One region of the Paenibacillus sp. J31R34 genome, then DNA from elsewhere that is predicted to be linked to it. Evidence: predicted binding sites of a transcription regulator. Region 1 holds the regulator's gene; each other region holds the start of a gene.
What was found. The regulator Rex, encoded in region 1, represses fermentation and respiration genes when NADH is low (regulators of the CRP and FNR family bind a similar motif). The targets are predictions, from matches to a motif close to TTGTGAAATATTTCACAA.
Positions count from the first base shown of each region.

Region 1 (7,415 bases):
AGCTTGAAGGCGGGGAAGAAATTGCGGGTGAAGTGGCAGCGCTGGTTAAAGCGGGCATTCCGGTGATGGGCCATATCGGCCTTAAACCGCAATCAATCCATACGCATGGCGGCTTCAAGGTACAAGGAAAGCAGGAGGCGGAAGCTGAGCAAATACTTCGAGATGCCAAGGCGCTTGAACAGGCTGGCGCTTACGCCATCGTACTGGAGCTTGTAACGGAGACAATTGCGGACCGTATCAGCCGCGAGCTGTCGATTCCAACGATTGGCATCGGAGCTGGCCGCGGATGTGATGGACAGGTGCTTGTGTATCACGATATTTTGCAATATTCATCACCCGTCATTAAGAAAAAAATGGTGAAAGTGTATGCAGACATCGGTTCAACGATTCGCGATGCCATCGGAGCTTTCGTAAGTGAAGTCAAATCCGGTGAGTTTCCAGCGGAGGAGCATGTGTTCGGTAAAAGGTCTGAGGACGCTGTAGACAGCCTCTATGGCGGTTCTGCGACCCGCGAGCATGTGAATGGTATCAAAGGTGCGGGCGAAAGCGAGCAGGCTGGAGAGGGGACTGAGCAGCGTGATTTTGTGCCGAACCATAGATGAGCTAAAAGAGCAGCAAAAGAAGATGTGGAGCGGCGGCAGTAAGCCAAGTATCGGTTTTGTGCCAACGATGGGGTATTTGCATGAAGGACATGCCAGTTTAATGCGGCAGGCAGCAGCGGAAAATGATATCACCGTACTTTCGATTTTCGTCAATCCGCTGCAATTTGGGCCAAGCGAGGATTTTGAAACGTATCCGCGCAATGAGCAGCGCGATTTGTCCATAGCCGCTGAAAACGGCGTTGATCTGGTGTTTATGCCATCCGTCACCGAGATGTATCCGCGCAAGGTGCTGACGAGGGTGCTAGTCAGCGATGTGACGGACCGGTTATGCGGCGCATCGCGCCCAGGCCATTTTGACGGCGTTGGGACGGTCGTCAGCAAGCTGTTTCATCTGGTGCAGCCAAACCGGGCATACTTTGGCATGAAGGATGCTCAGCAGGTCGCGGTCATTGCGCAAATGACCGATGACTTGAATTTTCCGGTAACGATCGTGCCCTGCCCGATTGTAAGGGAGCCGGATGGCCTGGCGCTCAGCTCGCGCAATGTGTATTTGAATGCAGAGCAGCGGGCACAGGCTGTCGCCCTATCTTCGTCGCTTGCAAAGGCGCGGGAATGGATGAAGGACGCCTCGCTAACGCCAGCAGCGCTCGTGAGCAAAGTGCGTGCTGCGATCAGCGAAGCACCGCTTGCAAATATCGATTATGTCGAAGTGCTGGAATATCCGGCACTTGCCACACCTGTTGCTGACGTTCCTTTTCAAAGTACCCAGCAGCGTTATATTTTGGCTTTAGCCGTAAAATTTGGGTCGACCCGCTTAATTGATAATGAGCTGTTTGAACCTTTGGAGGTGAATGGCAATGTTTAGAACGATGATGAAATCAAAGCTGCACCGCGCGACGGTAACGGAGGCCAACCTCAATTACGTCGGCAGCATTACCATTGATGAGGATTTAATGGATGCGGCGGATCTTTGGGCCAATGAAAAAGTGCAAATCGTCAACAATAATAATGGTGCACGTCTTGAAACGTACGTTATAAAAGGGGAACGAGGCTCTGGCGTTATTTGCCTGAATGGCGCTGCCGCCCGCCTCGTGCAGCCAGGAGATACGGTCATTATCATTTCTTATGCATCGATGACGGAGGAAGAGGCTAGAAATTACAAGCCGCGAGTCGTTATTTTGGATGAGGCGAACCGACCCGTTTCGCAATTGACAGAAGAAATACATGCGACGATTTTGTAAGCAGGCTGTTGTCAGTTCCTCTGTTATGTAAAGGCTGGTTCCAAGTATGAAAAGCACCCGCTTAACAAAGAATGAGGTTATCACTCCTCAATTCTTTGGTGAAGGCGGGATGCATGATGTTCCAGCATATGTTTGCGACGATGAACGAAATGCTCGACAACATTATTGATTCTTACCCTCTGGCGGCGGAGGAACAGAAGCAATATTATGATGAGCAGCTTTACGCTTTAAAGCAGATCAGCGATTCTTTAATTGAGCAATGGATTGATTTTGAAGAAAAATTTGCCGGTTTTACAGAGGATGAAGCTGAGCAATCCAATGCTTCACTGCTTACAGCGGCAGCGGAGTATGAAGGTCAAGCATTAGCGGCGGTGCCGCAAGTGTCGTCACCACAGCAAGCGGACAAACCAAACGTTTCGCAGCAGCCTATTTCTGGCATGACTGTGGAGCAAGCGGAGCTCATATCCAAAGGACAGGGCTATTATCAATTATTTATGTTTTCCCATGCTGCAAAGCAGTTCCAGCTTGCTGTAAACCACTTGCCGGAATGCAATTTGGCAAGGCTGTTTTTGGCTATGACGAATATGCACCTGCAAAATTGGAGTGAGGCGCAGCGTCATTTTCAACTGCTAATTGGACTTACGGACTATCCGAAATGGCTCGCTTTAAGCTATAATGCCCTTGGGTGCATTCAAGCGGTTCATTTAAACTTGGAGCAGGCAGAGCAATTTTTCCTTAAAGCCTATGAGCTGGACCCAAGCTTTAAGGATCCGCTGAATAATTTGCAGAGCTGCCGGGAACGTCCGCAGCAGTTGTCATTATTGTTCGGCAGCACGGAGCTATGCTGCTTGTGAGAGGATCGGATTTATTTTATGAAATATGCAGTGCTTGACTTGGAAACGACCGGACACAGCGCCTCCGATGATATTTTACAGGTGGGGCTGGTCCTCCTTGATGATGATCTTGAAGTTATTCATACGTATAATTCATTTGTAAAGCCAACGATTGCCATACCGCCGTTTATTACGCAGCTTACCGGCATTGACGAGGCGATGGTGGCGGATGCGCCGGAGCTGTCTGATGTGCTGATGGACATGATTCCGCTGCTTGATGATGCGGTGCTCGTGGCGCATAATGTCAATTTTGACGCTGGTTTTCTGAACCAGGCGCTCGATCGCAGTGGGTACCATACGTTTGCAGGGCGCAGGCTCGATACGATTGAGCTGCTGCGCATTCTTTTTCCATCGATAACTTCTTACCAGCTTGGTGCTGTTTCTGAGCAGTTCGGCATTACGCATGAGCATCATCATCGCGCTGATAGCGATGCAATGGCGACCGCCGTTATATTCGCCAAATCGGTACAAAAGCTTCGGAGCCTGCCGCTGCTGACTTTGCAGCGGTTATCTTCGCTTGTAGACAATGGCAGCGATTTAAGCTGGTTTATTACGGTTACGCTAAAACAGGTAGAACAAAACATCGTAATGGGCGTCCCTGATTATGATTTTTTCAACCAGTTTGCACTGAAAGCTAGAGAATGGACAGAGGAAAAGCCCGCGCGCAGCGAAGAGGGAGCCTCGCCTTTGCAGGAGATGTCATTCGAGCAATATTTGGATGAAATCAAGCAGCGCTTTATTGAGCAATTTCCTAATTATGAAGAACGCGAAGCGCAGACGACGATGTTCCGTGAAGTATTTGACTCGCTGGACAGCAAACGCCATTTGCTTATTGAAGCAGGAACGGGTACAGGAAAGTCTCTCGGCTATTTAATACCCGCGCTCTATTATGGTATCCGTCAGGATGAGAAGATAGTCGTCAGCACGCATACCATTAATTTGCAAGAGCAGCTGAGACATCGCGATGTACCGCTGCTTAAGCAGATTTTGCCGATAGAGTTTCGGGCTTCAATCTTCAAGGGCAGAGGCAATTATTTGTGCCTGCGCAAGTTTGAAAGTAAAATAAATACAAGGGATATGATGTCCCCCGTTGACGATGCGATTACTGCCTCGCAAATGGTCGTGTGGCTGGGCGAGACGGAAACGGGCGATCAAGAGGAGCTGAATTTCAGCAACAAGGGGACCGACTTCTGGTCTACCGTTGCCAGCGATGCAGATTCCTGTCTGAACCGGGCGTGTCCTTGGTTTAAACGCTGTTATTATCATCGTGCCAAGCATGAAGCCAATATAGCTGATGTGTGCATTACGAATCACTCCATGCTGTTCACAGACATTCAGGCCGATCATCGGCTGCTGCCAACCTACAGCCATTTGATTGTCGATGAGGCGCATCATGTGGAGGAAGTAGCAAGCAAGCATCTGGGCATGCAGCTCGGCTACTATACGATAACCAATGCGTTTACGCGTATGTTTAAGGACGCTCGTTCCGGCCTGCTGCCATCTCTGCGCATTCATCTCCAGCAGGAAAGCGATGAGCGGGTGCAAGGCTGGCTGGAAACGATTGATACCATTATTCCCGCCTTTACGGAAGTGAAGGAGCATTGGGAAAGGCTGTTTGAGATGCTTTACAGCTTTGTTCAAGCTTCTCCTGATGCGACGGGTGAAAACAATCAATCTGTGTACCGTTTGCGAGGCGATAGCCTCCCGGAAGGCTGGTCCGAAGTGCTCGCCGAAGAGACCAATATTCATACGGAGCTTATTCGCGTGCTGAAGACGGCTGAGAAAATGTCCGAGGAGATTAAAGATCGCATTGATGAGCTGGCGGTACAGGCGCTTGTAACGGACTTGAATGGCGCTTTACGCGATTTGACGAGAGTCAAGGATGATCTGCGCAGCTTTATGAAGGTCGATCAGACGACGGACGTATTCTGGCTGGAAGCCAATATGACCTACAAGCATCGATCGCTGCATCTTTATGCGGTGCCAATTGATGTGAGCAGCCAGCTTCAGCAGTATTTATTTGATGTGAAGGACAGCATTATTTTAACGTCCGCCACTCTATCGGTGCAAAAATCATTCCAGTTCGCTGAAGAGCAGCTTGGACTTGGCGGCTTTGAAGAAGCGGGAAGGCTGCGTACCGTGCAGCTGGCATCGCCATTTAATTACCGTGAACAAGCGCTCGTTATTATTCCGCGCAATTTCCCTGTTCTTAAAGGCTCAGCAGGAGAGCCCGCATTTATTTCAATGCTCGTCTCTTCCTTGGCAGATGCAGTGCAGCAGACTAATGGCAGAATGCTAGTGCTGTTTACCTCTTACCGAATGCTAAAGCAGGTATACGATCCGCTTAAGGCGGCGCTTGCGGCCACCAGCATTCAAGTGCTGGGCCAAGGCATCGACAGCGGCAACCGTACGAAGCTGACGCGGCGGTTTTTACAGCAGCCGGAGTCTGTGCTGCTTGGCACAAGCAGCTTTTGGGAGGGCGTTGACATTCCTGGCGAAGCCTTAACTTGCCTTGCCATCGTCAGACTGCCATTCCAACCGCCGAATCATCCGCTGCTGGAGGCGAAGTCGGAATTGCTGCAGCGCCAAAAGCAAAATCCTTTTATGAAGCTGTCGATCCCGCAAGCGGTTATTCGCTTCAAGCAAGGCTTTGGCAGGCTCGTGCGAACGGCGAAGGATAAAGGGATTGTCATTATTTATGATACGCGGGTTATTGAAACGTATTATGGCAAGCATTTTCTCTATTCTTTGCCTGGACCGAAAATTGAGCATATGCATATCGAACAAATTGTACCGAGAATGAGAGAATGGCTTGGTGCCGAGAAGGAGGAGGAGAACGGGTGAAGCAGACGAAAATATCGGAGGCCGTCGTAAGACGCCTCCCCATTTACCTGCAAGTGCTGAACGAGCTGAACAACCGGGAGGTGCAGACCGTTTCGTCCCAGGAGCTTGGCGTCAAGCTGGATTTAAATCCGGCGCAAATCCGCAAGGACTTGGCGTATTTCGGCGATTTTGGCCGCAAGGGTATCGGCTATGATGTGACGTATTTAATTGAAAAAATTCGTCAAATACTCAAGCTTGATCAGACGATTAATGTGGCGCTTGTCGGTGCGGGTAATTTGGGTCATGCTCTATGCAATTATAATAAATATTCTAAAGACAATATGAAAATTATTGCGGTGTTTGATGTGCATCCATCTAAAATCGGCTCGCAAATTAATAATTTGACCGTAATGCCGATGGATATGCTTAAACATACGGTTGAGGAGAATAATATTCGAATTGGGATTATTACCGTTCCCGGATTTGAAGCGCAAAACGTTGCTAATCAATTTATAGATGCGGGCATTGAAGGCTTGCTCAATTTTGCCCCAGCGATATTGAAGGTACCAGAAGAAATTCGCATTCATCATGCTGACTTTACGAAAGAGCTGCTAAGTCTGGCGTATTACTTGGAGAGGGAAAGGGATGACGAAAATGAGCCAAATTTGGATTGAAAATGGACGTTTTGTAACGATGGAGGATGGCGAGCATGTGCTTCAAGGGCATATGGTTGTGACCGATGATCGCATTACATATATCGGAGCAGAAGCTCCAACTGGGCTGCAAGCCGATGTGCAGAAGCTGGACGGCAGTAAGCTTGCTTTTATGCCGGGCCTAGTAAACACGCATGGTCATGCAGCTATGACCTTGCTGCGCGGCTACTCCGATGATCAAAACCTGCAAGTCTGGCTGGAGCAAAAAATGTGGCCGATGGAGGGCAAATACCTCGACCTTGATACACGTGCGGGCAGCGCGCTTGCCGTGGTAGAAATGCTGAAATCCGGTACAACGGCTTTCGTGGATATGTATGACCGCATGGATCAGCTGGCTGAAGTCGTGGAACAGTCCGGCATTCGCGGCTGTCTGACGCGCGGCGTCATTGGCCTCTGCCCAGAGGATGTGCAGCAAGCGAAGCTGGAGGAAGCGATAGCTTTCGCACGCGATTGGAACGGCAAGGCAAATGGCCGTATTACGACGATGATTTCGCCGCATGCGCCTTATACATGCCCGCCCGATTATATTGAGAAATTCGTGCAGGCTGCTCATGATTATGATTTGCCGCTGCACACGCATATGTCAGAATCGATTGCCGAAGTAGAGCAGAACGTTCGCGATTATGGCGTTCGTCCCGTTCAGCATCTCGACAATTTAGGCTTCTTCTCTCGTCCGGCACTTGTTGCTCATGCAGTGCATTTGAATGACGAGGAAATTGCGCTGCTTGCGCAGCGCAAAGTAGCTGTATCGCATAACCCGGTAAGCAACCTCAAGCTGGCAAGCGGCATTGCCCGCGTTCCTGATTTGCTTCGCGCTGGTGTAACGGTATCACTAGGCACGGACAGCGCGGCGAGCAACAACAATCTTGACTTATTCAAGGAGATCAACCTTGCGGCTCTGCTGCATAAGGGTGTTTCTGGCGATCCTACGGTTGTTCCTGCCATTGAAGCTTTGCGTATGGGAACGGTATACGGCGCTCGCTCTATTTGGCAGGAAGATTCCATTGGCCGCCTGCGCGTTGGCATGAAGGCGGATTTCATCGCCATCGATATTGAACAGCCGCATTTTTACCCACAGACGGATATTGTGTCCCATCTGGTGTACGCGGGCTCGGGCCGCGACGTCAAGCATGTATGGGTAGA
Region 1 covers NZ_JBXENU010000001.1:289,986-297,400, forward strand. The annotation lists gene panB (3-methyl-2-oxobutanoate hydroxymethyltransferase) at 1-602, shown strand, start outside; gene panC (pantoate--beta-alanine ligase) at 577-1,467, shown strand; gene panD (aspartate 1-decarboxylase) at 1,460-1,843, shown strand; gene AC50YG_RS01235 (tetratricopeptide repeat protein) at 1,957-2,697, shown strand; gene dinG (ATP-dependent DNA helicase DinG) at 2,716-5,580, shown strand; gene AC50YG_RS01245 (redox-sensing transcriptional repressor Rex) at 5,577-6,233, shown strand; gene AC50YG_RS01250 (amidohydrolase) at 6,214-7,415, shown strand, end outside.

Region 2 (7,415 bases), 720 kb from region 1:
ACAGGAATACCGTTCACCTTAACACTGCCCCTATCAGGCTGTAATTCTCCTTGCATCAGATTCAATAATGTCGATTTTCCGGAGCCACTGCGTCCTAGAATTGCAATTTTCCCTCCTTTAGGAAGCTGTAAAGAAATATCATTTACGGCCCATTCCCGTGAATGAGAATAACGAAAACTTACTCCCTGTAGGTCAAGCAGCCCTGTTTTCGGCAACAAACTTGAAGGCTTAGAGGCAATGGAATATGTGAAAATTCGACCATCCGTGGCATTTTCATTTTCTATAGCCTGCAGACGCTTAAGTGAAGTCTGGTATTCCGGCAATTGGGCTACGGCCCCTGCTGCACGTACCATGGCCTCTAGAAGCGGAATGGCAATAAGCGCCAGTGCAGCTATCCAGGTCGCTGGAATCGTTCCTTCATCTGCTAGCCGTCCTGCCCATAGTGTCATAACCATAACCGCAGCACCTATACCGCACTGAGAAATCCAGTTTACCCGCCATTCGCTGCGGCGAAGCGAGTTCTCTATCCGCGAAGAGGATTCCTGCTTTTTGAAAAAGGATTGCAAAAACGGCTGAATTCGGCCGCTCAGAATCCAGTCGGACATGCCGAACATTGCATCCGTCAGCTCCTGATAAGCTTCACTACGGACTTGCTTTGCTCTGCGCCTTCTCCCCATCGATGCCATTAAAGCAAAGAAGGGTACTAGAAATAGTAAAAAGCCGCAATATAGTGCCATCATAAGTGCGAGCATACGATCCAGACGTCCCAATGCGGCTACTCCTACAGCATAAATGAGGATGGAAGATAAGGCGGGAAGCAGGAATTTTAAATAAACATTCTGGAGCTTTTCAATGTCCTCTGCAAGCAGCCCTAGTAAATCTCCTGTGCGAAACCGGGTTTGGAGCTGCAGCGCCTGCGGCTCCAGGGCGCGATACAATCGAACACGCATGCGTGATAATACGTGAAGTGCCGCATCATGACCAGTCAGTCTCTCCATATATTGAATAATAGCCTTGCCAAAGCCAAAGGTGCGTACAAGCACAATCGGCACATACACCATCAAAATATTTTCAGGTCTTAATGCCGAGCGTGAGATCAGATAGCCCGAAGTGAACAGCAGTGCACCTGCACAGCCAAGTGCCAAAGCACCGAGTAAAAGTGCGGCTGTGAAGGTCCAAACATGCTGTCTCAGATAAGGCAGCAGCCATCCGATTTGTCGATGGTCATTCCCCTTCATTGCCAACCTCCCCCGAGCCTTGCAAGATCAAATTATAATAGACGCCTTGCTGCGCCATTAACTGCTCATGTGTTCCGCTTTCTGCAAGGCGACCCTGCTCCAGTACTAGGATAAATTCCATTTCTGGCATCCAGTGCAGACGGTGTGTAGCCATAAACACCTTTCTTCCTTGTAGAACAGTTAACATCATCTGCTTTAGTTCGTATTCGGTCTCAATGTCAAGATGGGCCGTTGGCTCATCGAGTAAAATGACGGGACGGCTACTCAGAAGCGCACGGGCCAGTGCAACACGTTGTGCTTGCCCCCCACTTAGCACTCTTCCACCTTCTCCAATTTTCGAATCGCTTCCCGTCTGAAGCTGATCGACCAAAGAACGCAGCCCAACCGTGTCTATCGCCCTCTCAACCTGTTCCTGTGTGGCATCTGGAGCATAGAACCTGACATTATCAGTGAGCGATTGACTGAACAGGTGGGGATGCTGCGGAATATAGGCCACTTGGCGTCGCCACTCTTCTCTGACGGTTCCGGTCATCCGTACGTTGTTCACACGAAAGTCACCGCGATCTGGTTCAATGAACCCGCTCAGCAAGCCAAGAAGTGTCGTTTTCCCTGCCCCGCTGGCACCAACAATGCCAATTCGGGTAACATTTTGCGGAAGCTGTACGGACACCTTCTTCAGCAGAAAAGTCCCTGCATCGCCCGCAACCTCGATGCCAGAAAGCTCCATAGCCAGCCCTCCTTTTTGCTCTGCTAGCCTAGAAGGAGGTTTGTCTTCCTGCCCTGCTTCAAATTGTTTTTTAGAGCTAACAATGGAGCGAATCGTGCCCCAGGCTTCTTTGCCATCGAGAGAAGCATGGTAATCCGTACCCAGCAGCTTGACGGGCGTGAAATATTCAGGTGCGATTAAGAGCACGGCCAGCGCAACCTCGAGTCCGAGATTTCCATTTACCAAACGAATGCCTAAGCCTACTGCGACAAAAGCAACCGATAACATACTGAAGAAATCAAGGGCAAAAGACGAAAGAAATGCCACACGCAGCGTTCGCATAGTCGATACCCTGTATTGATTGCTGACATTTCCGACCGACTCGCTATGTGCTCTGCTCCGTTTCAGAAAGCGCAGCGTAAGTATGCCCCGCAAGGAATCTGTGAAATGATGCGACAGCATCCGATGAGTTCGCCATTGCTTGTCAGCCTGCTTCCTTGCCGCGAACCCGAGCAGAATGAAAAAACCGATAAGTATCGGAAGCGTACACATCAGAATGATTCCCGATATCATGTCCAGCCTATATACCCACAGCAAAAGTAGAACCGTAACACAGAGCATATCAATCATACGGGCAATCGACAGCTCCAAATACATACGAAAACGATCCACTCCGTCTAACACTAGCGTTACCAGACGCCCGCTCCCCTGCTTCGCTGCAAAGCTCGGACCATGCCCGAATATCGCCACAAGCAGCTGCTGCCGAATGGCTTCAGCTTTTTTTTCTGCGAAGCCGCCGGAAAGCCGTCGCTGAAGCCAGACGAAAGTTTGGCGAGCGACGAAGCTTATCAAAAACAGGAGCAACGGCTGAGTTGCTTGATCAATCGGCTTATTTTCAAATAACAACGTAATGGCTTTGGCCAAAAAGGTGGCTTGACCTATAATAGCTGCTCCTTGAAGAAGGGAAAGCACAGTCAGCAGCAGCATATGCAGCTGGATTCCCTTTAATTGAAACCATGACCTGTCCATTAGTATTCCAAATGCTCCTTCTCGTTGACACGTTTATGGAAGACAAAGTAGCTCCAGGCTTGGTATGCCAGAACAAGGGGAAGGAGCGTAGCTGCCACAATCGTCATTGCTTTTAATGTATAAGCACTGGAAGCGGCGTTATAAAGCGTCAGATCAAACGCTGTGTTTATTGAGCTGACCATGAATCGAGGGAAAAGTCCAACAAAAAACGATCCAAATGTCAGCAATATCAACAGCCCCGACATGCAGAAGGCTCTGCCTTCCTGTCCCCGCTTCAGGAACCATCCGGCAAGCAACACCGCAAGGACTCCTATCAGGACAAATACCAGCAATAAGCCTCCACGGCGTTCAAATAAATCAGTGACGGAATAGGTCCATACCACAAGCACAGCTAACAAAACAGCTTGCACGGGTAAAAATTTAGCCGCCATATGGCGGGAGTGCTCTCGCAGCTCTCCCATTGTCCGCAGAGAAATGAAGGTAAGGCCATGCAGCAAGCACAAACCGACAATCGTAATGCCTGCCCACAAGCTGTAGCTGTTCACAACATCGGCGAATCCAGATCGCATCTCCATGTCTTGTCCTATGGGCTGTCCCTTGAGTAACCCAGCAAACATAACACCGAATAACAGCGGAGGAACACTGCTTCCAATCAGAATGGCTATATCCCATGTTTTCCTCCACCATGAATGGTCCACCTTGCCGCGAAACTCAAATGCGACACCTCTTAAGATAAGTGCTATCAAAATAAGCGTAAACAGGACATAATAGCCGCTGAACATCGTAGCATACCAATGCGGAAAAGCAGCAAACATAGCCCCGGCGGCCGTGATCAGCCATACCTCATTGGCATCCCAGAAAGGACCAATGGTATTGATAAGCACTCTTTTCTGCCTATCATTGCGACTAAGCAAGCCCGTTGCCATACCAACACCAAAGTCAAAGCCCTCAAGAAAGAAAAAGCCTGTAAATAATACGGCAATTAACAAAAACCACAAATCACTAAGCGACATCGTCAGACCCCTTCCTTGAAATGATATGGATCCTGCAGGGCGATTTCTGGCTCATGGGCTGCATACGGCCCTTTGCGAGCTTCGCGAACAAACAGAAAAGCGAGAACACCCAATAAAATGACATAGAGTACGGTAAACAAAATGAAGGAAAACAGCACTTCCCCCGCGCTCGTCGTCGTAGAGACGGAATCCTTCGTTTGCAGAAGTCCAAATACCGTCCACGGCTGACGGCCTACCTCTGTCATAATCCAGCCGGAGGTATTCGCCATAAACGGCAGAGCGATTGCAAACATCATCACGCGCATAAACAGCTTATTTGACTGTTCAAGCTTTTTGCGCACCGCAAGATAAGCTCCATACAGTCCTAATAAAATCATGGCACTGCCGCAAGCAATCATAATGCGAAAGCTCCAGAAGGTTGTGCGTACAGGCGGGATATAATTTCCGGGTCCATACTCAGCCTCATACCGAGCTTGAAGCTCCTTCATTCCAATAACCGAGCCTGAGAACTGGCTGTAAGAGAGATAGCTGAGAAGGTAAGGCACTTTCAGCTCAAATGAATTCTCCTGCTTATCCGGATCAATGCCTGCAATAACGGTCCAAGGTGCGGGGTCACTGCTCGTTTCCCATAAGCCTTCGCTTGCAGCCATCTTCATAGGCTGTGTCTCCACCAAAAATTGAGCCTGACCATGGCCGAATAATGCAATGGCTATGGACGATACAAAGGCGACGATGATGCTTAAAGTAAAGGAGGGCTTAAAAAACTCCATATCCTTTTTACGAAGCAGCTTCCATGCGCTGATTCCTGCAATCAGAAATGCGCCTGTTGCAAAGGCTGCAAACAGCGTGTGCGGAAACTCCCAAAGCACCTGTTCGTTCGTTACAAGCGCCCAGAAATCGACCATTTCTGCCCGACCATTATTCAAAGCAAATCCGACGGGGCGCTGCATAAATGAATTCGCCGTCAAAATCCAGAATGCCGATAACATCGTTCCAATGGATACCAGCCACATGCAGGCAAGATGGACGCCCTTGGATAAGCGATCCCAGCCGAATACCCATAGTCCGATAAAGGTAGATTCCAGAAAAAAAGCTAGAAGCGCTTCAATGGCTAGAGGAGTCCCAAACACATCTCCAACAAAGCGTGAAAAGTCAGACCAGTTCATCCCGAATTGAAATTCCTGCAAAATACCAGTAACGACGCCAACAGCAAAGTTGATCAACAGAAAATGCGCCCAAAACTTTGTCATCTTCTTGTACAATTCTTTTTTTGTAATGACATACATCGTTTCCATGATAGCCACAAGCAAAGACAAACCTATGGATATGGGGACAAAGACAAAATGAAGGATCGTTGTCGTTGCAAACTGAAGGCGTGCTAATTCTACTACGTCCATCTAGGTGGTTACCTCTTTTCTGCATGTTATGTACTGAAAAAAGTATGTGATTTTCTTCACTCACTTTTCAGATAATCATCATTATAGATCATCATCGATGTTTTTGTATGGCCCCATTGAGCGGGTACGTGTGACAATGCTGTCACGAAAAAGCGGCTACTTTGTGAAAAAAGGCACAATATTGACTATCGTGTGACATTTGTTCTTTATGATTGTGAAAATAGCTCCTACGAGTCATTAAGTTGCATCATGCTTTGCTTATATAATGAATGAGTACGAAGAAGGGAGAACGAGACATGCTGTATTGGTTTATTTTAGGAGGATTATTTTTAGGTGGCGGCGCTTACGTTATGCTCAACGGAGCGAAGCTTGTACAGGAGGACAATGAACTGCAAGATAGCATCGTTTCTCATCCAGTCGTAAGTGATAAGGATAATCAGGTATGATAACAAAAAAGCGCAGCCCCCTTCTTATCGCAGTCATTATTTTCGTGGCGGCCTTGATCGCTTATCTTGTGTATACGTTTCAAGGAGGAAGCAGCAAGCTTCCTGTATTGAGAGAAGCTCCAGCCTTCACCCTTCAGGAGCTGGATGGCACAGCCTATAATTTGAGCGACAGTTTGGGAAAAGTAATGCTGATCGAATTTATGTTCACAAGCTGTCCTGATATTTGCCCTGCAACGACATATAATATGGTGCTGCTGCAGGATGAATTGAAGAAACAGGGCCGTTTTGGAGAAAATGTACAATTCGCAGCCATAACCTTTGACCCTAATTCGGATACACCGGAGGTTTTTGCAGCTTATGCCGAGCGTATGGGTATTGATCGGTCAGGCTGGAAGCTGCTGCGTGGAGACGAGGCCTATACGATTGAGAAAGCAAGAGAGTATGGGATTGCGATTCAAAAGCTGGAAGATGATCAGTTTGTACATACGGTAACCTCCCTCATGCTGCTGGATGCCAATCATCAAATTCGCAAGGTCTATCGCATGGGTGAAGAAATGGATAACTCCGCTATTTTGAAAGACATTAATGCTCTCCTTAAAGAAAAATAATCCGTTAAAATGACATTGGAAAATTTAATTGAGCTTCTCCCAACCAGCTATTCCGACTTAGGATGGCTGGTTTTTATTATCTTCTTCTGCTTCGCGTATTGTTCATTAGTTCGTTACATTTTATCGATTTTTAGCTATATCGAGGCATATGACTTCATGTTCGTAAAGAGCATAATGATGCAAGATAGTCAGCTAATATAACCTTGCTGATTCAACTCATTGCTTAATGGAGGGTCGCTACCTTGAAACAAAAGAAAAGTGTTATTCTCATTATTAGTCAGGAAAAACATACCCAAGCTCAATTGAATTCCTTTTTTTTGAAAGAGGGCTATCCTACAGACACCACGTCTCATGTGAAAAATGCTTGGCTTAAACCAGATCGCAATCATTATGGTTTAATCATTATTGACCATGCGGAAACCGGCTTGAGTAATATTCAATCGTGCATCGCCATCAGGAAAAGACTACAAACCCCCATTATGTTAATTACAGAGAATGGCAAGGAAGACCAGCGATTAGCTGGCTTTGAAGCAGGAGCCGATGATTGTTTAGAAAAGCCATTTTCCTATAAAGAAATGATATGGCGAACCAAAGCTATTCTTAGAAGAAGCACTGCTCAAGCCCTGAAAGCAACTAGCAGAACGGAATATCCAACTATACAGTTAAGTAGACTCACCATTAATCCATCTGCTCACCGTATTCTAGTAGATGGCACGGAAATCCACCTGTCTCTAAAAGAATTCGATCTACTCTATTATCTTGCGCTTCATGCAGATATCGTTCACACGCGTGCTCATCTTCTTGGTATCATATGGAGACAGTCTGAAGTAAACGATTACCGAACGGTAGACACACATATCAAACGTCTTCGCGAAAAGCTGACCCCCCTTTCACCGGATATAGGAGCCATGATCAAAACGGTGCGAGGGGTAGGCTACATATTTAGCAAGGCAGGCCTAGTAGGATGAAGGTTGAATT
Region 2 covers NZ_JBXENU010000001.1:1,007,352-1,014,766, forward strand. The annotation lists gene cydC (thiol reductant ABC exporter subunit CydC) at 1-1,238, opposite strand, end outside; gene cydD (thiol reductant ABC exporter subunit CydD) at 1,225-2,973, opposite strand; gene cydB (cytochrome d ubiquinol oxidase subunit II) at 2,973-3,986, opposite strand; gene AC50YG_RS04340 (cytochrome ubiquinol oxidase subunit I) at 3,989-5,383, opposite strand; gene AC50YG_RS04345 (hypothetical protein) at 5,680-5,829, shown strand; gene AC50YG_RS04350 (SCO family protein) at 5,826-6,437, shown strand; gene AC50YG_RS04355 (response regulator transcription factor) at 6,680-7,405, shown strand.
Region 2: the regulator Rex is predicted to act here: its motif matches at 5,545-5,562, upstream of AC50YG_RS04340 (cytochrome ubiquinol oxidase subunit I).

Region 3 (7,415 bases), on a different contig from region 1:
CAGGCGATTGGCTATGACAATTACGTCACGGCCGAAATGATTCCGCCATATACGCATCATGCCGAGCAAATTATTTTCAATACTTCGAAAGCGATGGATGCGATTTTGGGTCGTGGAAATGCCTAGTCTATTTCGCCTCAAGCATTTATTTGATAAGGGGGATTTACCATGTTAAAAGTAGGATTAATCGGCTTCGGTTTTATGGGACGCATGCATTTCGACAACTACGTTCGTCTGACAGAAGAGGGCGCACCTGTGAAATTGGTGGCGATTTGCGATCTAATGATCGAGGAGTTGAAAAATGGCAAAGCTTCTGGAAATATGGCGACGGGCCAAGAGGTTTATGATCTTTCGCCATACAACTTGTATGACAGCATTGAGAAAATGCTTGAAAACGAGGAGCTCGACATAATCGACATTACGCTGCCCACTTATTTGCACGCAGAGCTGACCTGCTCGCTGCTGGAAAAGGGACTGCATGTGCTGTGCGAGAAGCCGGTAGCCGGCAATTCCGCCGATGGCTGGAAAATGGCGCAAACGGCTGAGCGCACAGGCAAAACGCTGATGATCGGCCAATGCCTGCGCTTCTGGCCAGCATATGAATATTTAAAAGCTGTTGTGGACGATGGCCGTTTTGGCGCGGTAACGGGCGGCTATTTCTTCAGAGGCTCTGCTGCCCCTAAAGGCTGGTTCCTTGACGGCAGCAAGAGCGGCGGGGCTGTGCTGGATATGCATATTCATGATACTGATATTATCCACTGGCTGTTCGGCAAGCCGGAGCAAGTGTCGACGCTCGCCCGCAATGTCATTCCAGGCAGCGGCTACGATACGGTATCTACAAATTACGTTTACCCGGATGGCAAAGTGCTGAATGCACAAGCGGACTGGACGCTGGAAGGCGATTTCGGTTTTGCGATGACGTACCGCGTCAATTTTGAAGGGGGCAATCTGCTGTTCGAGAACGGACAGGTTAAAGTGAATCCGAACAACGAGCCAGGCTTTATAGCTGATCTTTCACCTGACATGGGCTATTACCGCCAAATCAAATATTTCCTTGAATCGGTAAACGCGGGTACGCCCGTATCGATATGTACGCCGGAAAGCGCTGTTGGCACGCTGGAAATTATTGAAGCAGAGCTTCGCTCAGCCGATGAGCGCGGCGCGTTAATCCGCTTGTAAGGAAGTATTTGGCGACTAATCGGCCAACCTAGCGGCGCACAGAAACATAAGAATTGGCCCTTTCGCTATAGAATTATGGCGGCAGGGTCTATTTTTATTTTAATCGTTCGATATGTGAAAAATATCACATAACTCCGGCTCGTTGTTGTTTATACTGATGGTAAGAACAATGAAAGCTTTACAGGGAGGCGTTTACAATGGGAGCAATACGGCAAAAGCTTGTGCTGATTGGCAATGGGATGGCGGGAGTAAACACGCTGGAGCATATCCTCAAGCTGTCACCAGAGCAATATGACATCACGGTATTCGGCAGCGAGCCGCATCCAAACTATAACCGGATTATGCTTTCTTATGTATTGGAAGGCAGTAAAACGATAGACGATATTATTTTGAACAGCTGGGCTTGGTACGAGGAGCATCATATTACGCTGCATACGGGAACGACGATAACGGCTATTGATACGCAGCAAAAAATCGTGTTTGCGGACAATGGGCTGACCGCAGCCTATGACCGTCTAATTATTGCTACGGGCTCGAATCCCATTATACTGCCCGTTCCCGGGCATCAGAAGCAGGGCGTCGTAGGCTTCCGCGACATTGCGGATTGCAGCGTCATGCTGGAGACAGCGAAGCAATATCGCAATGCAGCTGTTATAGGCGGCGGGCTGCTCGGTCTGGAAGCTGCCAAGGGCTTGCTCAATTTGGGCATGAATGTGACGGTCATTCATTTAATGGCGGATTTAATGGAGCGCCAGCTTGACCCGAGCGCTTCGGCGATGCTGAAGGCGGAGCTGGAACGGCAGGGGCTGCATTTCCTCATGGAAAAGCAGACGGCGGAAATTTATGGCGGTGAGCGCGTTGAGGGGCTGACCTTCAGCGACGGAACGAAGCTGGAATCGGATTTTATCGTTATGGCAGCGGGCATACGGCCTAATACGGCTTTGGCCAGCGCGAGCGGCCTTGAAGTGAAGCGGGGCATCGTCGTCGATGATTACATGCAAACGTCGGCGGAAGGCGTGTACGCAGTTGGCGAATGCGCCGAGCACCGCGGCATTTGCTACGGCTTAGTAGCCCCGCTGTTTGAGCAGGGGGCCGTGCTGGCGAAGCAGCTATGCGGCGTGCAGACGAAGCCTTACGAGGGAACGCAATTATCGACGAAGCTAAAAATTTCGGGCGTAGATGTATTTTCGACGGGCGTCTTCCTGGATCAGCCAGAGCTGACGGTCATTCGCAAGCAGGATGACTGGAAACAGCAGTACAAGAAGCTGCTGCTTAAGGAAAATACAATTGTTGGCGGTGTGCTTTACGGCGATGTCAGCGATTCGAGTCGGATTCAGCAATGGGTACGCGAAGGAGCTGCCATGACGGAGGCTATTTATGCAGAGCTGATGGGAACCGCTGGCACCGCGTTGTCGGCTGCTGACCGCGTAGCGCAAATGGCCGATGATGAAATCGTATGCGGCTGCAATGGCGTATCGAAGGGGAGCATCGTAAAGGCGATCAAGGACAATTCGCTTACTTCGGTCGATGAGGTAAAGGCGTGTACAGGGGCTGGGCGTTCGTGCGGCGGCTGTGTGCCGACGGTTAGCCATTTGCTGCAATATGTGTTGGGAGACGAATATGCCGGCCAGAAGACGAAGACGGGCATTTGCGGCTGCACGAGCCTCAGCCGCGATGAAATCGTAGCTGCGATTAAAGAGAAGCATCTGACGACTGTGAAAGAGGTTATGCATGTACTGGAGTGGCATAATCCGGAGGGCTGCTCGAAATGCCGTCCAGCGGTCAATTATTACTTGGGCATGCTGTGGCCGCAGGAGCATGAGGACGAGAAGGATTCGCGCTTCGTTAATGAACGGATGAACGCCAACATTCAGAAGGATGGGACCTACACGGTCGTGCCGCGGATGTATGGCGGCGTGACAACGCCGGAGGATTTGAAGAAAATTGCCGATGTTGCCGTGAAATATGATGTGAAAATGGTCAAAGTGACCGGAGGCCAGCGGCTTGATTTAATCGGGGTTGCGAAAGAAGATTTGCCGCTCGTATGGGAAGAGCTGGATATGCCCTCGGGCTATGCCTATGCGAAGGCGCTGCGAACAGTGAAAACCTGCGTCGGCCAGCAATTTTGCCGCTTCGGTACACAGGACTCGATCGGCATGGGTATTCGGCTGGAAAAAACATTTGAGCGGATCGATATGCCCGCCAAGTTCAAAATGGCCGTGAATGGCTGTCCGCGCAACTGCGCCGAGTCGTGTACGAAGGATATTGGCATCGTCGGCAATGACGGCGGCTGGGAAATGTTCGTTGGCGGCAATGGCGGAATCAAGCCGCGCATCGCCGAGCTGCTGTGCAAAGTGAAAACGGATGAAGAGCTTGTGCAGATGGTGGGTGCTTTTACCCAATATTATCGTTTGACGGCGAATTACTTGGAGCGCACTTCGGAGTGGGTGGAGCGCGTTGGCATAGAGGCGATTAAAGCGGAGGTTGTTGACAATATGGATCGCCGCCGCGAGCTGTATCAGGATATTTTAGCCGCGCTAGCCGAGCTGAAGGAGCCTTGGAGCACAGCGCTTGAGGAGCAGCGGGAAAGCAGCTATCTGTTTGATGCGATTCAAATGAAATAGGCGAGCGAATGAAGGGTAGGCTGAGCAGTTACTAAAATTTAAAGGATAGAAGGCGAGGAGCATCCAAATGACCACACAGGTAAATCAAGATTTGACCTATATTAAAATCGGCACACTCGAGGATTTTCGCGAACGAATGGGGCGGGTTATTCGCTTGAATCAAAAGGAGATTGCTGTGTTTCGTACAACCGACGGCACCTTGTATGCGCTGGACAATCGCAGTCCCCATCGCAGGGGAGGGCCGCTGGCGGAAGGCATGGTATCGGGACATTTTGTACTGGACCCGTTATATGATTGGAAGATTGCACTGGATAGCGGGCAGGTGCAGGCGCCTGATTCTGGCTTGGTGCAAACCTATCCACTGAAGGTGGAGGGCGAGAACGTACAGATGGGACTGACGCTAGAGCAAGCAAGGCAGCTCGGACTAGAACGATAGAGTCAAGTATCTTAAATGAACAAAGGAGGTTTATCTATTGAATACAGCGACGCTTAACAGAGAAGGTGGTCAAGGCAAGAAGGGTTTCGGAGAGTGTGCGTGCTGCAGTGGCAACCACCTGCTGCATGCACTTTTGGAGCAGAAGGAGCGGCAGGACATTGGCATTCAGCCGGAGAAGCTGAAAGCGGCAGATTGGAGCGAGCAGTCGATTGCCGGGATGGTGCGGCAGCTCATGTTCGGCTATCATCTGTTTCTCAGAGCCGAGCTGCCGTTGCTGCATGAATTGACGGCGCTCATTACGAGCGTGCATGGCAGCCAGCACCGCCAGCTGATTGAGCTGCAGCAGCGCTTCCATGCTTTAAAGGCTTTGCTGGAGCAGCATTTGATTGACGAGGAAGAATGCTTTTTCCCGCTTATTCTGAAATATGAGCGGCGCAATTCTGCTAGCGCATTTAGGCAGGCGAAGCAAATGGTCGAGAAGCTTGAAGGCGACCATAGGCGGATCGGCAATATGCTGCTGCATCTTAGGCTGGCTTCGGCGCATTATATGCTGCCAGATGATGCGTGTGAAGCTTTCGCTTATACGTACAGCAGGCTGAGGCAGCTGGAAGCAAAGCTGCTGGAGCATATCCGGCTGGAAAATCATTATTTATTTTATAGATTGTGATAATTTTCACATTATAAAAAGGGATCTGGTTTTATACTGTAGCTATATAGGATATAGGAGGCGGAAAAGATGGCTGTCAATCATACCGATCGCATTAAAGTGGCAGAGTCTGCGGGCGCTTGGCGGGGCTTTGCAGCAGGCAAATGGCAGGAACGCATTGATGTAAAGGATTTTCTGGATCATAATTTGCAGCCTTATACAGGCAATGAGGCCTTTTTGGCGGGAGCCACTGAGGCAACGGTCGAGCTTTGGCAAAAAATCCAGCACCTCGTCAAGCAGGAGCGGGCAAACGGAGGTGTGCTGGATATTGACCTAAATACAGTTTCCAGCATTACCGCCCATGCTCCCGGTTACATTGACCAGAAGAAGGAGCAGATTGTCGGGCTGCAAACCGACGCGCCATTGAAGCGCTCCATTCAGCCATTCGGTGGCATCAAAATGGTCGTTGATGCGTGCGAGGCTTACGGCTTCGAGCTGCCCGCCGAAATGGTCAAAATGTTTACCGAGGTTCGCAAAACCCATAACCAAGGTGTGTTTGATGCCTACACCTCAGAAATGCGGGCAGCACGCAAAGCAGGAATCATTACGGGGCTGCCAGATGCTTATGGACGCGGCCGAATTATTGGCGATTATCGCCGGGTAGCCTTGTATGGGGCCGATCGTCTCATCGCGGGTAAAAAGCAGGAGCTGCTGCTGCTGGAAACAGGCACGATGACGGAGGAGACGATTCGCGACCGAGAGGAAATATCCGAGCAAATCCGTTCACTGCAAGAGCTTAAGCAGATGAGCCTTGCCTACGGCTGCAACATCTCCCGGCCAGCAGCTACGGCGAAGGAAGCGTTCCAATGGCTGTATTTTGCTTATCTTGGGGCGATTAAGGAGCAGAACGGCGCGGCGATGAGCCTTGGGCGCGTTTCCAGCTTTCTCGATATTTATATCGAGCGCGATCGGCTGGAAGGTAGGCTGACGGAGGAGCAGGCGCAGGAGCTGATGGATCATTTTGTCATGAAGCTGCGGATCGTGAAGTTTTTGCGGACACCGGACTATAATGAGCTGTTTAGCGGAGATCCGACCTGGGTGACAGAGTCGATTGGCGGCATGGCGGTCAATGGCCAGACGCGGGTGACGCGCAGCTCCTTCCGTATTCTTCATACTTTATATAATTTAGGTCCGGCACCGGAGCCGAATTTGACCGTACTGTGGTCAGCGAGCCTGCCGGAAGACTTCAAAAAATATTGCGCCAAGGTGTCGATTGAAACGAGCTCGATTCAATATGAAAATGATGACATTATGCGCCCGCAGTTCGGCGATGATTACGGCATTGCCTGCTGCGTCTCCGCGATGCGGATCGGCAAGCAGATGCAGTTTTTCGGGGCTAGGGCGAATCTGGCAAAAGCGCTGCTCTATGCCATCAATGGTGGAGTAGATGAGGTATCCGGTGCGCAGGTTGGGCCAGCATTTGCCCCGATTACGAGCGATTTGCGCCTCGATTATAAAGAGGTGATGGGCAAATATGACGCCATGCTGGAATGGCTTGCTGGACTGTATATGAACACGCTCAACATTATCCATTACATGCATGACAAATATGCATATGAGCGGCTGGAGATGGCGCTGCATGACCGTGAGATTTTGCGTACGATGGCATGCGGCATTGCGGGCTTGTCTGTTGTGGCCGACAGCTTGAGTGCGATCAAGCATGCGGTTGTTGTACCGATACGTAATGAAAATGGCATCGTTGTCGATTTTGACATTCAGGGCGAATACCCGATGTACGGCAACAATGACGAGCGGGTAGACCGGATCGCTGTGCAGCTCACGGAAACGTTTATGAATAAGCTGCGCAAGCATCGCACCTACCGCGGCGCTTTGCCAACGATGTCGGTACTGACGATCACATCGAACGTTGTGTATGGCAAAAAAACGGGCAGCACGCCGGATGGCAGAAAAGCAGGGGAGCCTTTTGCGCCCGGCGCTAATCCGATGCATGGCAGAGACCGCAAGGGTGCGCTTGCCTCGCTCGCATCCGTAGCTAAAATTCCGTACGAAGATTGTCTCGACGGCATTTCCAATACGTTCTCGATTATTCCGAAGGCGCTCGGCAAGGAGCCGCTGACGCGCATTAACAATCTCGTTTCGCTGCTTGACGGTTATGCGGATAGCTCCGGCCATCATTTAAACGTTAACGTATTTGAACGGGAGCAGCTGCTGGATGCGATGGAGCATCCGGAAAACTACCCGCAGCTGACGATTCGTGTATCAGGCTATGCCGTTAATTTTATTAAATTGACCCGCGAGCAGCAGCTCGATGTCATTAACCGCACGTTCCACGGCGCGGTATAGAAAGGAGGCCCTAAGCATGTTAGGCAGAATCCATTCCTTTGATACGTTTGGAACCGTCGATGGACCGGGCATTCGTTTCGTGCTTTTTATGCAGGGCTGCGCTTTGCAATGCCAGTTTTGCCACAACCCGGATACGTGGGATACTGGAGCAGGAAAACAGGTGACG
Region 3 covers NZ_JBXENU010000011.1:76,170-83,584, reverse strand. The annotation lists gene AC50YG_RS26120 (sugar phosphate isomerase/epimerase family protein) at 1-126, shown strand, start outside; gene AC50YG_RS26115 (Gfo/Idh/MocA family protein) at 169-1,179, shown strand; gene nirB (nitrite reductase large subunit NirB) at 1,377-3,803, shown strand; gene nirD (nitrite reductase small subunit NirD) at 3,871-4,239, shown strand; gene AC50YG_RS26100 (hemerythrin domain-containing protein) at 4,277-4,906, shown strand; gene pflB (formate C-acetyltransferase) at 4,976-7,249, shown strand; gene pflA (pyruvate formate-lyase-activating protein) at 7,266-7,415, shown strand, end outside.
Region 3: the regulator Rex is predicted to act here: its motif matches at 1,292-1,309, upstream of nirB (nitrite reductase large subunit NirB).

Region 4 (7,415 bases), on a different contig from region 1:
TCAAAGCTCACGCCGAGCCGGTCATACAGCTTGTTGAACTCCTTCAGGCTGTCAGCAATAAACTGGCTCCAGCAGCGAATCGCTTCAGCATCGCCAGCTTCCAGCTTGGCGAACCAGCCGCGCGCCTCATCCTCCAGCTCGGGGTGCTGCTCAGCTTCCTCATGGAAACGCACATACAGCTCCAAATATTCTTTAATGGGATCGGCTGCAAGCTGCTGCTCGTCGCCCCATTTGAGATAGGCGGTAATCATCTTGCCGAACTGCGTGCCCCAATCGCCAAGATGATTGACGCTGACCGTCTCATAGCCAACCTTGCGCAAAATGTGGTACAGCGCATTGCCGATCATCGTCGAGCGCAAATGCCCAATGCCGAACGGCTTCGCAATATTGGGCGAAGACATGTCGATAATGACGCGCTCTCCATTCCCAATGGCTGCCTTCATAAGGCTTCCACTTTGCCAATCTGCGATAAGCTGCGCTGCGGTCAGCTCCCGATTCCATTTGAAATTCAAATAGGGGCCGGCAGCCTGAACGCTCCAGCTCGCGTCTATCAGCAGGGGCTCAAGCAAAGCAGCGATGTTGGCTGGGCTTTGTTTCATCGTGCGTGCTAACGTAAAGCAAGGGAAAGCAGCATCGCCAAGCTCCTCATCGGGCGGATATTCCAGCAAGGGCCGAATTTCTGCTTCGGGCAGAGCGAGTGCATTCGCCAGAGCCAGCGCAATTTTGTCCATTAACAGCATCATCATCTTCCTCTCCAAAATAAATGTTCAGGCAAGAGCAGAGCAGCACGCAAAAAAGACCCCGTCTCTAAAAATAAGAGACGAGGCCTGTTATCCCCGCGGTACCACTCTTGTTGCCGCCTCCGCACAAAATAAAGGAGGGGCATCTCGCCGTTGTAACGGTGCTGAACCGGACGTCCCTAGCACGATTGCTCGTTTCAGGCCGCCATCTCCCGGGTGCGCTTCACCTAATCGTCCATTGCCGGCTTCCACTGTTCCGGCTCGCTTGAAATGGCGCCTATTTAGGTTACTCTCCCGTTCCTTGATGTTAATTAACAGCTATCATATCGAATCCTTTCAGAAAAATCAATCCGTTTTTAGTCGGCTATTCTTTCTCGGTTACGAGAGACAGGCTCTCAATCGCCTGGCGTATAATCGAGCATGAGCGCTCCATCAGCCGCTGCTCCCGCGTCGTCAGCTTGAGCTCGACGATTTCCTTAACCCCGCTGCGGGCGATAATGGCGGGTACGCCGGCGCATACTTGCCGCTGGCCATATTCGCCGTTTAATATGGCGGACACGGCAATAATGCGATGCTCGTCGTTTAGAATAGATCGGGTAATATGCGCCAGCGCATTGCCGATGCCAAAGCTGGTCGAGCCTTTGCGCGTATAGATTTCCCAGCCGGCATTGCGGGTCTGCTCAGCGAGCGCTCCGAGCTTCACATGTCCAAAGCGCTCGGGATGCTGAGCCAAAATATGCAGCAGCGGCTTGCCGCCAACCGTCACATGCGACCAAGCGGGAAACTGTGACTCGCCATGCTCCCCAAGCACATAGCCCTGCACGCTGCGGGCATCAACGGGAAAATGCTCGCAGAGCAGCGTCTTGAGCCGCGAGGAATCGATGGACGTTCCGGTGCCAATCACTTGGCAGCGCGGCATGCCGGACAGCTCCCACACGACATACGTCACAATATCCACAGGATTGGCGGCCGCTACAAAAATTCCGCTGAACCCACTGTTCATAATGCGCGGAATCATCGTTTCATAAATCTCGCGCACCGTATGCAGCACATCCAGCCGATCATCGCTGCCCACTGGATATGCCCCTGCACATAAAAGAATCACATCCACATCTCCGCACTGCTCCAGCGTTCCAGCAGCGACCTTCGTCCGACCATGGACAAAATCCATGCTGTGCGATAAATCGAGCGCCTGTGCGTAGGCCCGGTCGAACGTGCGGTCAATGAGCAGCAGCTCATCGCAAATCGACTGGTTAATTAAGGCATACGCGCAGCTAGAACCGACCTGACCGACTCCTACAATGGCGACCTTGCGCGCTTTGTTTGCCATCCTTTTGCATCTCCTCTGCCGTTAACCTCTTTACGCTATTATATGCGGCAGCCAGCCCATCATGTGACGGCCATGTTCATTCCATGTTTGTCTATGTCACATGGATGAAAAAGCGTGAAAATATGCACATTTTCATCTGCCAGCTAGTGGAGGTGCAGGCTCTGTTTTTCAACATATCCACAGAGTTATACACATTATCAACAGTGTTCAAGTTAAGTATTTTCCGCTGCCTCCAATAGTTATCCACATGTAAACAGGGAGGATTGTCCACAATGTGCAGGTCGGAAGACCTAAGGTTGAATAGAGATAAACCGCTTATTTTCGTGCATTTACAATCTAACCTTCAGCTGTCATGATAGGGAAAGTATGTGTGGGCAGACAGAGATGGAGGAATGGCATTCATGTGGCTTGTATTATCCTTGCTGGCGGCTACGAGCTTTGGGCTGCGGGGGATTTTGTATCATTGGACGAGCCAGCAGGCGCTTAATCGCAATGCGCTGCTGTGTGGAGTATTTTTCTCGGGAGCGCTGATTACACTTGTTTGTACGCTGGCAACAGGGTCGGCTTTCACCGTTTCATCGCTCATTGGGGTGCAGATGGGGCTGCTCTCTTTCGGGGCAAATGCGAGCATGTTCAAGGGCTTTGCCGTGGGCAAAGCTTCTATTGTTGCGATTTTGACCGCACTGCCTTCGGCGATTGTTGTCGTTGTCGCCTTCGCGGTATGGGGCGAGACGCTGAATATGGCGCAGCTAAGCTCCTTTATTATCATTATCGCGGGTATATTGCTGGTGCGTTATTCCAATGATATTACCCGTGGCAATTTGCAAGGAGCGCAATGGGGGCTGCTGGCCATGCTGCTGTTTGCCGGAAACGATCTGTCGGGAAAATGGTCGACGCTGATGGATGCGCCGTTGTTTCCGACGCTTGTCTGCATGTTCAGCAGCGGCTCGATCTGCTTCGGGCTTTGGTGGCTGCGCGATATGCGCTCGATGCGTTTTGCTGCCCTGGCAGCAGGCCAAGCTGCGCAAGAAATAGCCGCTGGGTCCGCTGCAATGGCGGTTACTCCTGCAAATGCTGGTTTCACGGGTGGCGCTAGAAACGGGAATGCGAGTCAAAACGCTAAGCCAATCGCAGCTGCTGAAGCTAAAGCAGGCAATTCAGCAGGCTTGGTGATCAAAAGGAGCTGGAGCTTCCGCCGCACGTTTTCCGTCGGGATGGCGGTCGGCATTACCAATGCGGTTGGCATGATGTTTATTGTGACGGCTTTTGATGTGGGGAAGGCGGGACTGGTGTCGGCGGTAACGGCGCTTAATGTACTGATTGTGCTGCTGTATACACGCTTTGTCGTCAAGGAGCGCTTCTCCAAATTGGAGACGATCGGGATATCTACTGCCTTTGCAGGCATTCTGCTTATGCGTTTGTATGGTTCATAAAGCGGAGCAGCCCGCGCTGAATACAGGCGAGTTAAGTACGAAACGTCTATAACTTTAGAAAACTCAGTGGAAGTGTTATAATACAACCGTTCACTTATTTTAATTAACGGGAGGTTTCACTTACTATGAAAGATTTTGAATTGTACAACCCTACCAAGCTCGTATTCGGAGCAGGGAAGGTACAGCAGCTTGGAGAGCTGGTCAAGCCATACGGGACGCAAGTTCTGCTCGTATACGGTGGCGGAAGCATCAAGCGTTCGGGGCTTTATGACGAAGTGATTTCCCAATTAAATAGCATTGGCGCAACCGTTCATGAACTGTCTGGCGTGGAGCCGAATCCACGTCTGACGACGATTAATAAAGGCATCGACATTTGCCGCAGTGAGAAAATCGAATTTGTGCTCGCCGTTGGCGGCGGCAGCGTGCTGGATGCTTCCAAGGCGATTGCAGCTGGGGCGCTCTATGAAGGCGACGTATGGGATTTCACGATCCGTAAAGCGGTCATCCAAGAGGCCTTGCCTATCGGCACCGTGCTGACGCTTGCTGCTACTGGCTCGGAAATGAACGGCAACGCGGTTATTTCCAACTGGGAAACACAGCAAAAACGCGGTCTTGGCAGCAAGCTTGTCTATCCGAAGTTTTCGATTCTTGATCCGAAGCTGACGTATTCCGTACCGAAGGATCAGACAGCGAACGGCATCGTCGACATTATGTCTCATGTGTTCGAGCAATATTTCTCCCTGACGACCGATACGCCGCTGCAGGAGCGCTTCGCTGAATCGATTTTGCAAACCGTTATTGAAAACGGTGAAAAAGCAATCGAAAATGGCTCTGACTATGACGCCAGAGCGAACTTGCTGCTTGCCGGCACCTTTGCGCTCAACGGCACGCTGCCGATTGGCGTTGTGACGGACTGGGCGTCGCATGGCATTGAGCATGAGGTAAGTGCGATTTATGATATCGCCCATGGCGCAGGGCTTGCGATCATCTTCCCGAACTGGATGAAGCATGTGTATCAAGAGCGTATCGACCGCTTCGTGCAATACGCAGTACGGGTATGGGGCATCGACCCGAGCGGCAAATCCGATGAGGAAGTGGCGCTTGCGGGTATTGAAGCGACACGCGCCTACTTTACGCGCATTGGCGCGCCTGCAACACTCGGCGAGCTGGGCATTAACGGCGAGAACATTGACCGGATGGCGGCGGAAGCGACCGTATTCGGCCCAATCGGCTCCTTCAAGAGCCTTGATAAGGAAGCAGTCAAGAGCATCTTGACGGCGAGCCTATAAGTCAGGCAGCTTTCTAGAAGCATTCAGGTACTGCTGCGCAAGCAGCACGCCTGAATGCTTTTTTTCTGGCCAGCGATAGACCCCGTTATTCTCGAATACTTGAAATTTCAATGATGAAATAGAAAATCTCTATTATCCGTGCCGTTGACCGCTGCATATATGGAGTGATAAGTTAAATTCATATAAAATAATCGGGATAATCGGATATATGAGGAGGCTTTTTCATATGGGAGATCAAGCAGCAGCGTATCGTTTTGCCCGCAACTTGCCCGCACGATCGATTGGCGGAACGAAGGTGACGGATCCGCAGCATGTTCATTTGTCCTATGGTTTTCCGGCAACGGATTTGCTGCCGGTTGAGGAGCTGCAAGCAGCAGCGGAGAAAGCGCTGAAATGGGACAGGGCGGATGCGCTCCATTATTCGGGAGCGAAGGGGCCAGCGCGCGTCAGGGATTGGGTGCTGGCGCGTTCCCGCAAGTTCGGCATTCATGCCGGGGCGGAAAACTTTATTCCGACCTTTGGCGCCATTCAAGGCATTGATCTGACTGCGCGAATTTTGCTTAACCCGGGAGATGAGGCTTGGGTAGAAGCGCCAACCTTCTTTAATGGCCTGCAGGCGTTCCGCGCAGCGGGTGCCGTCATCAGGTCAATCCCCGTTGATGAAGAGGGGCTTCAGGTCGAGCTGCTGGAAGCAGCCTTGAAGCAGGCGGCTGAGCGCAATGAGCCGATACCGAAGCTGCTGTACTGCATGCCGAACTATCATAATCCGACGGGCGTCAGCCTGTCGCTTGAGCGCAGGCAAAGGCTAGCGGAGCTGGCGGTGGCCTACAATTTCCTCATCCTTGAGGATGATGCTTATGCCGAGCTGAACATTAGCGGCGAGACGCTTCCCGCGATCTATTCGTTTGCGCCGGAGCAGGTCATCTACGTCAGTACGTTCTCGAAGACGCTGGGTCCTGGGCTGCGCCTCGGCTGGGCAATTGCCGCACCGGAGGTCATTTCGCATATGGCGACGCTGTCGCTGGGAAGCCAGCTCAATCCTTTTACCCAAGAGGTAGTCGGCGAATTGCTGCAGCATTATGGATTCGACGAGCAGGTTGAAAAGCTGACCGAGCGGTATAGGGCGCAGCGCGATACGATGATTCGAGCGCTCAAAAGGGAATTTGCGGAGCATATTGCGGTGCAGGCGCCAGCTGGCGGATTTTTCGTCTGGGTGACGTTTGATGAGCAGGTAGATGTGAGGCAATTTGCGCCAGCTGCACTGGCGAAGGGGGTCAGCTTTGTGGCAGGCAATGCTTTTTTCGCCGATGGGCAGGGCTCGCATCATTTGCGGCTATGCTTCAGCTTTTGCATCGCGGAGCAGATCGAGCGTGGCATTAAAGCTTTGGCAGAAGCTTATTTTGAAGCTTTGCAAGGCGGAGCGGCGCAGCAAGCTGTTCCTGAGCTGCAAGCCTAGAACCGAGCCTAGCTGGCGATCCGCATCATCTTGAAATCCACCTTGTCGATTCCCAACATAAAGCGCGAAGCCTCGCCGTCAGCAGAAAATCTGCGAGGCGAAGCTTCGCGCTATTTATATACGCCATGTGCTTCTATAAATATGAGATTTAGCTGGAATACAGCGAGCAGTAGGTACGGCTGAAATTGCGAGCCAGCAGGTCTTCTTTTCTTATGAAAAAATGTATGACGCCAGCATTCTGCCACTGGTAGCCGACAAGTTCATTGCTGTCAATTTCCAGCAGCATAATCATATCCTCGATTTCCGCTTCAGCACGCTCTCGGCTTCCACGGAGCCTGTCCATCAAATGCTTCATCGCCTTCTCGCTGTCATACTCGGCCGTCTTATCCGCCAAAATGAATAGCGCCGCTTCCAACTCGGCGTCATGATGCTGCCCGGCCGGATAGCCGAACATCGTTCCACAATTGGTTTTGCGATCCCCCTGCATCTCGGCGGCAAGCTCAAAATAGCGGTCTGTCGAGCCTTCCTCAAAATCAATGACCTCATAATCCACATAAGGCATGTTCGGCAGCTCAACCGCTGAAGCAGCTGCCGCTTTGTAAGGTTGAAACGACGTTTCATATATATCCTCAAGAATCGTTGCTGTCCCGGGATGGCGGAAAGCAAGCTGCTCAGGGTACTCAACAAAAATAATGCGATGCTCGATGTTCGCAGCACCTTCGTCCATGCCGCAAAAGAAATACAGCATCCCGGTTTCCGGCAGCCAGCCCTGCCTGCTTGCAGGCGCTATGTCCGCCAAATTCAGTTGGACGAGCGGGGTCATCAGCTTGCCGGACGCATCCGTTGGCCATTCCATCGCCTGCGGAAGATCCGGATAGCCGCCGACGCGGGAGTTGCCGATCTTTTCATATAAATCAGGCTCTATTGCAGACAGCTTCACTGTGCTGCGGGCATGCGGGAGCAATTTTTCGGCAGCGGGAGCAAGATGATGCTCGTTCAGCAGCTGCTCTAGCGCGTGTGATAGCTGTTCGTTAAGGTGATTGGACATAAGCATGAACACTCCATTCTGGAATTAGGTTAGTTGTCATAAACCATGTCGTATTGAACCATTACCCCGCTGCGAGGAAAGCTTACCAAAATCGTATGGGCGATAGATAGAGCTTGCGG
Region 4 covers NZ_JBXENU010000015.1:68,461-75,875, reverse strand. The annotation lists gene argS (arginine--tRNA ligase) at 1-737, opposite strand, end outside; T-box leader at 814-1,051, opposite strand; gene AC50YG_RS28990 (L-lactate dehydrogenase) at 1,105-2,070, opposite strand; gene AC50YG_RS28985 (EamA family transporter) at 2,472-3,503, shown strand; gene AC50YG_RS28980 (iron-containing alcohol dehydrogenase) at 3,629-4,792, shown strand; gene AC50YG_RS28975 (aminotransferase-like domain-containing protein) at 5,019-6,248, shown strand; gene AC50YG_RS28970 (YwqG family protein) at 6,397-7,296, opposite strand.
Region 4: the regulator Rex is predicted to act here: its motif matches at 2,183-2,200, upstream of AC50YG_RS28990 (L-lactate dehydrogenase).